DNA from 2 places in the Acidovorax sp. FW305-C-20-28 genome. Region 2 is predicted to be linked to the other one. Evidence: predicted binding sites of a transcription regulator. Region 2 holds the regulator's gene; the other holds the start of a gene.
What was found. Region 2 encodes FNR, which switches genes on or off when oxygen is low (the NO sensors DNR and NnrR bind a similar motif). Its sites were predicted from a motif close to TTGATNNNNATCAA; they were not measured.
Positions count from the first base shown of each region.

Region 1: AC3WOH_RS01015 (hemerythrin domain-containing protein) is a predicted target of FNR. The motif match lies at 1,283-1,296, and genes of this name have one in related genera.

Region 1 is NZ_JBYSYM010000001.1:204,623-207,972, reverse strand. Features, by position in the region: gene AC3WOH_RS01020 (methyl-accepting chemotaxis protein) at 1-1,212, shown strand, start outside; gene AC3WOH_RS01015 (hemerythrin domain-containing protein) at 1,362-1,940, shown strand; gene AC3WOH_RS01010 (alkene reductase) at 1,946-3,073, opposite strand; gene AC3WOH_RS01005 (YbfB/YjiJ family MFS transporter) at 3,246-3,350, shown strand, end outside.
Region 2 is NZ_JBYSYM010000046.1:20,315-23,664, reverse strand. Features, by position in the region: gene hemN (oxygen-independent coproporphyrinogen III oxidase) at 1-1,221, opposite strand, end outside; gene fnr (fumarate/nitrate reduction transcriptional regulator Fnr) at 1,395-2,114, shown strand; gene AC3WOH_RS31780 (histidine phosphatase family protein) at 2,384-2,986, opposite strand; gene AC3WOH_RS31775 (Bug family tripartite tricarboxylate transporter substrate binding protein) at 3,098-3,350, opposite strand, start outside.

The DNA of each region.
Region 1 (3,350 bases), on a different contig from region 2:
AACCGCATGAGCGGCAAGGCCGTGGCCGAGTTCGACCAGGCCGACAAGCTCATGGTGCAACTGGACACGGTGCTGCGCTCCGACGTGACCCAGGCCGTGGAACAACAGGGCAAGGTGACCAGCCAGACCAAGTGGCTGTTCGTGCTGGCCGTGCTGATCACCGTGGTGGTGGTGGTGCCGCTGACGCTCTTGAACATGGTCTCCATCTGCAACCCGCTGGCCGAGGCGCGCCGCATGGCGCAGGCGATCGCTGGGGGTGACCTGTCGCAGCCCATCCGCGCCGAGGGCAAGGACGAGGTGGCCGACCTGCAGCGCGCGCTGGGTGACATGCAGCAGGGCCTGGGTTCGCTGGTGGCGCAGGTGCGCGATGCCAGCGGCAACATCGCCACGGCCAGCCAGGAGATCGCCACGGGCAACCAGGACCTGTCGCAGCGCACCGAGCAGACGGCCAGCAACGCGCAGGAGGCCGTGGCCTCGCTGTCGCAGCTGACCTCCACCGTGCAGCAGACGGCCTCGTCCTCGCAGATGGCCAACCAGCTCGCGGCATCGGCATCGAACACCGCCACGCGCGGCGGCTCGGTGGTGCAGCAGGCCGTGGCCAGCATGCAGGAGATCTCGGCCTCGAGCCGCAAGATCGGCGACATCATCGGCCTGATCGACTCCATCGCCTTCCAGACCAACATCCTGGCGCTGAATGCGGCCGTGGAAGCCGCCCGTGCGGGCGAGCAGGGCCGCGGCTTTGCCGTGGTGGCCTCGGAGGTGCGCAGCCTGGCCCAGCGCTCGGCCGCGGCGGCCAGCGACATCAAGGGCCTGATCCACAACAGCGTGACCGCCGTGGACGGCGGCGTGCGCCACGTGGAAGACGCCGGCACGGCCATGAAGGAAATCGTGGCCAGCGTGCAGCGCGTGGGCGACATCATCGGCGAGATCACGGCGGCGGCCACCGAGCAGTCCGCCGGCATCGGCCAGGTGAACCAGTCGGTGGGCGAGATCGACCGCATGACGCAGCAGAACGCGGCGCTGGTGGAGGAGTCCGCCGCGGCCGCTGAGTCGCTGCGCGAGCAGGCGGCGCGCCTGTCGCAGGTGGTGCAGCAGTTCCAGCTGGCCGAATCGATGTCCCATGGCGGCCACGGTGGCGGCCCCGTGGCCCAGCCGCAGCAGCACGCATCCTTGCGCGCACCCTCGGCCTCGCGCCCGCTGCTGGCACGCTGATACCGGCCCCCAGGCGGTCTGCACAAGGCCCCGCGCGCTTCGGCGAGCGGGGCCTTTTTCATGGGCAGGGTTGACTTGCGTCAGCCGGCGCGCGGGGCCTGCATGGCACCCTTGGGGTTGTTGAACAAACACCATCCCGGAGCCGTGCCATGCCCTACACCAGTCTGCAAACCATCCGTGAAGAGCATGCCTCGCTGGCGGCCGTGCTGCGCTCGCTGGAGCTGATGCTCGACCGGGGGCCGGGCGATGCGCCAGCCCCGTTCTTCGATGTGATGCGCGCGATGCTGTTCTACATCGACGAGTTTCCCGAGCGCCAGCACCACCCCAAGGAATCGCAGTGGCTTTTTCCGCGCGTGGCCGAGCGTGCACCCGAGGCGGCCGAGGCCATTGCCCGGCTGGAGCGCGAGCACGCCGGGGGCGAGGCCGCCGTGCGCGAGCTGCAGCACCTGCTGTTGGCCTGGGAACTGCTGGGAGAGACGCGGCGGCCCCCGTTCGAGGAGGCCCTGCACCGCTATGTGGCCTTCTACCTGGAGCACATGCGGCTGGAGGAGTCCGTGGTGCTGCCGGCGGCGCATGCGCACCTGGAGGCCATGGACTGGGTGGAGATGGACATCGCATTCGCAGCGAATGCCAACCCTCTGGAGTCCGGCCCAGCCCGGGATGCAGCCTATGACCGCCTGTTCACGCGCATCGTGATGCGAGCCCCCAGCCCTATCGGGCTGGGGTAGATGCCTTACGTCGCCTCAGCGAGCGTGGGGTAGTCGGTATAGCCCTTTTCGCCGCCGCCGTAGAAGGTGCTCTGGTCCCAGGCGTTGAGCGGGGCTTTCTGGCGCAGGCGCTCGACCAGGTCGGGGTTGGCGATGTACAGCTTGCCGAAGGCCACGATGTCGGCCGAGCCGTCGGCCACGGTCTTCTCGGCCAGGCTGGCGTCGTAGGCGTTGTTGGTCATCCAGGCGCCCTTGCCGCCGGCTGCGCGGTAGGCGGCCTTGAGGGCGGCGTAGTCGAAGGGGCGGTCGGGCAGCTCGCGTGGGCCGCCGGTGGCGCCTTCGATGATGTGGATGTAGGCCAGGCCCAGCGGGGCGAGCTGGCGCACCACGTAGTCGAACAGGGGTTGCGGGTCGGCGTCCACGATGTCGTTGGCAGGCGTGACGGGCGAGAGGCGGATGCCGACCTTGCCACCGCCCACGGCGTCGACCGCGGCGCGCGTGGCTTCGAGCAGCAGGCGGGCACGGTTTTCGATGCTGCCGCCGTAGTCGTCGGTGCGCTGGTTGGCGCCGGTCTTGAGGAACTGGTCGAGCAGGTAGCCGTTGGCACCGTGGATCTCCACGCCGTCGAAGCCGGCGGTCTCCACCGCGTTGCGCGCGGCGGCGGCGTAGGCGTGCACGATGCCGGGCAGCTCGGAGGCGTCGAGCGCGCGCGGCTGCGAGGTTGGCGCAAAGCTGCCCTTGCCGGTGGCGCGGTCGATCAGATAGGTCTTGGACTTGGCGATGATCGCCGAGGGCGCCACGGGCGCGCCGCCATCGGGCTGCAGGTCGTTGTGCGAGATGCGGCCCACGTGCCACAGCTGGGTCACGATCTTGCCGCCGGCTTCGTGCACGGCGCTGGTGACCTTTTTCCAGGCGTCGAGCTGCTCGGTGCCGTACAGGCCGGGCACGTCGGCATAGCCCTGGCCCTGGTGGCTGATGGCGGTGGCCTCGGTGATCAGCAGGCCGGCGCTGGCGCGCTGGGCGTAGTAGGTGGCGGTGATGCCGGCCGGCACGGCGTTGGGCGCACGGTTGCGCGTGAGCGGCGCCATGGCGATGCGGTTGGCCAGGTGCAGGTCACCGACCTGGATGGGATCGAAAAGCGAAGGTGTGGACATGCTGCGGTGCTTTCTATCGTTCGTTCCTGCGGAGGTCGCAGGGACCGGAAATGACGGACAAGCGTATTCGCAATCGGCAAAGCCTGCAGTGGACTGGCGCAACCAAGGGCAAGGGATTTGTGCTATTTTCAGGCGCCCGGGGCGACAGCGTGGCGGTGCCCTGCGCGGCACAATGGCCGCCATGAGCACTGCCGCCCCTGCGCCTTCTTCTACCCCCTTGCTGCGCCATGGCCTGTGGCTGGCCGTGGCCCTGTCGATGGGGGCGGCGGTGTCGCTG
Region 2 (3,350 bases):
CAACTCTGCCGCGAAGGTGCGGCGAAAGTCGATCAGCCAGCCCGCCTCGATGGACTCGAAGGACAGCTCGCCCTGGCACATCAGCGCCATGATGACGGCGCGGCGCACCAGGTCGTCGCGGTTCAGCGCCAGGCCGCGCACCACGGGCAGACGGCCCTGGTCCAGCAGGTCGTAGTACTCGTCCAGGGTCTTGGCGTTCTGGCTGTAGGTGGCGCCCACGCGGCCGATGGCCGAGACGCCCAGGGCGATCAGGTCGCAGTCGGGCTGGGTGCTGTAGCCCTGGAAGTTGCGGTGCAGCCGCCCCTGTCGCTTGGCCACGGCCAGGGCGTCGGTGGGCAGGGCGAAATGGTCCATGCCCACATAGACATAGCCTGCATCCATGAACTGCTGCAGCGAGCGCGACAGCATGGCCACCTTGGAAGGCGCCGCGGGCAGCTCGGCCGGCACGATGCGCCGCTGGGGCTTGAAGCGCTCGGGCAGGTGGGCATAGGCATACAGGGCGATGCGGTCGGGCCGCAGGGCCTTGACCTGCTCCAGCGTGCGGTCGAAGGATTCGGGCGTCTGCCGCGGCAGGCCATAGATCAGGTCCACGTTGACCGACTCGAAGCCCAGGCGGCGCGCGGATTCCACCAGCGCGAACACCTGCTCGGCCGGCTGCACGCGGTGCACCGCCTTCTGCACGTCGGCATCGAAGTCCTGCACGCCAAAGCTCAGGCGGTTGAAGCCCAGCTCGGCCAGCACGGCCAGGCGCTCGGCCGTCACGGTGCGCGGGTCCACCTCGATGGAGTATTCGCCGCCCGGCGCAAAGCTGAAACTGCGCTTGAGCACGGCCATCAGCTCGCGCAGCTTGTCATCCGACAGAAAGGTGGGCGTACCCCCGCCCAGGTGCAGCTGGCTCACCACCTGGCCGGTGCCGCAGTGGGCTGTGTGCAGCTCCACCTCGCGCGCCAGGTAGCGCAGGTACACGTCGCCCCGGTCGTGGTGTTTGGTGATGATCTTGTTGCAGGCGCAGTAGTAGCACAGCGATTCGCAGAACGGAATGTGCACGTACAGCGACAGCGGCAGCGCCTTGCCCGGCGCGCCCGCCCGGCGCTGTGCCAGGGCCAGCACGTAATCGTTTTCGCCAAACGCCTCCACGAAGCGGTCGGCCGTGGGATAGGAGGTATAACGGGGGCCCGGCACGTCGAAACGGGTCAGGAGTTCGGGCGTCACAGCGGTCATTTCGGGGGCATTCCTTATTGAAGTGGAACTTTGCCGCAGTGCCCGCCCCCTGTCCTTGACCTAGATCAAGTGTTGAAAGTCCCCCAGGGGCCACAATTTGATTCATGTCAGCCACCACCACGCTCCTCTCGCCGGATGCGATCCGTTCGCAACCCCCAACAGCTGCTGCGCCCATGAACCCGCTCACCATCAAAGTCGCCTGTTCCAACTGCAACCTGCGCGAACTGTGCATGCCCGTGGGCCTGAACGACGCGCAGCTGGAACGCATCGACGAGATCGTGGCCACGCGGCGCAAGGTCAAGCGCGGCGGCACGCTGTTTCGCAATGGCGAGACCTTCACCTCGCTGTACGCCATCCGCACCGGCTTCTTCAAGACCTGCGTGGCCACCGAGGACGGACGTGACCAGGTGACGGGCTTCCAGATGGCGGGCGAGATCATCGGCCTGGACGGCATCGTGAACGACCACCACACCTGCGACGCCGTGGCGCTCGAAGATGCCGAGGTCTGCGTGATGCCCTTCGACCGCATCGAGGAACTCTCGCGCGAGGTCACGGCCCTGCAGCACCATGTGCACAAGATCATGAGCCGCGAGATCGTGCGCGAGCACGGCGTCATGCTGCTCCTGGGCAGCATGCGCGCCGAGGAGCGCCTGGCGGCGTTTCTACTGAACTTGGTGCAGCGCCTGCATGCGCGCGGCTTTTCGCAGTCCGAGCTGGTGCTGCGCATGACGCGCGAGGAGATCGGCAGCTACCTGGGCCTCAAGCTCGAAACCGTTAGCCGCACCTTCTCCAAGTTCGTCGAGGAAGGCATCGTCGAGGTCAAGCAGCGCCATGTGCGCATCCTCGACACCGATGCGCTCAAGCGCATCGTGAATTCGCAAACCTGTAGCTAAGAGAACCTGTTTACGATCTCCCAGGGGTCGCGCAGCGGCCTTGGCGGGTGGGATGCAAGGCGCGGGGTGCAGTTGATAGCTCAGCTATCAACAAGCGCCGCAACGCCGCAGACCGCCCGCCAAGGCCACTGCCCGAAGGGTTGGAGCGAAATCGGGCGATTGGACGCCCCGGCTGCTTGCATGGGCACGAGCCCATGCGGCGCACCCGAAGCATCCACTCATCCCGATTGCGCTCCAACGCGATCCCCTGCGAGATCGCAAACAGGTTCTCAAACCTGAAGCCGGGCGAGCACTTCGGCCTTGCCGCTGCTGGCATCAGCCCGCAAGATCAGCGCCTCGCCCGAGCTGGTATTGCCGCCCGCGAGATCGGCGAGCACGAACATGTGCGTGAACCAGGCTTCGAAACTTCCGGCCCGCAGCGATGCGGCCACCAGCGCCTGGCGCAATTCGCGCAAATGGTCTGCGCCAGTGGTCTCGCGTACACCATGCGGGGAGCCTAGCGCCGGCCACACCTGGGGTGCTGCAAACGCCAGAGTCGCCGTGTCGATGCAGCGGCACCAGGGGCTGGCGAGCACCCTGGCCGGTTGCAGTTGGCGCTCCTTGAACCACGCGCCCGTGCGCCGCGCCTGCTCGCGGCCTTCGTCATTGAGGTTGCGCTGGGTGCTGCAATCGCCCAGGCGGAACCCCGGCGGATCGAACGTGCCGGGCGCCAGCGCGTGGCGGAACGCGGCCACCACCCCACCCTTGCGCAACAGGGCTTCGGCCTCCCGATCCTGGCTGGCCCAGGCGCGCAGCGTGGCGAGGGCCAGGCCGGCGCCCAGCAGGGTGCGCCGGCCCAGGGCCGCGTCCTGAAAACGGTGGCATGTCGGCATGGAACTCCCCGGCATCGGGTGAAGCGTTGGCGCCCCACTGTAGCGGGGAGTGCGCCGCCGGGTGCAAACCTGCGGGGGCGCCGGGGTCTTGCCGCGGCGCCCAGGGCCTGCTCAATCGAGCGAAATGCGCTGCGCCTTGATCAGCTTGTGCCACTTGTCGGTTTCGGTGCGGATCAGGTCCGCATACTGGGCCGGCGTGCTGGCCACGGGCTCGATGCCGAAATCGATGAGCTTTTGCTTGACGGCAGGCTGGTTGATGGCCGTGGCCACCTGTTTTTGCAAAGCGTTCACCACGTCGGCCGGCGTGCCCGCGGGGGCGACGATGCCCACCTGGGCAGAGGCCTCCACATTCTTGAAGCCCAGC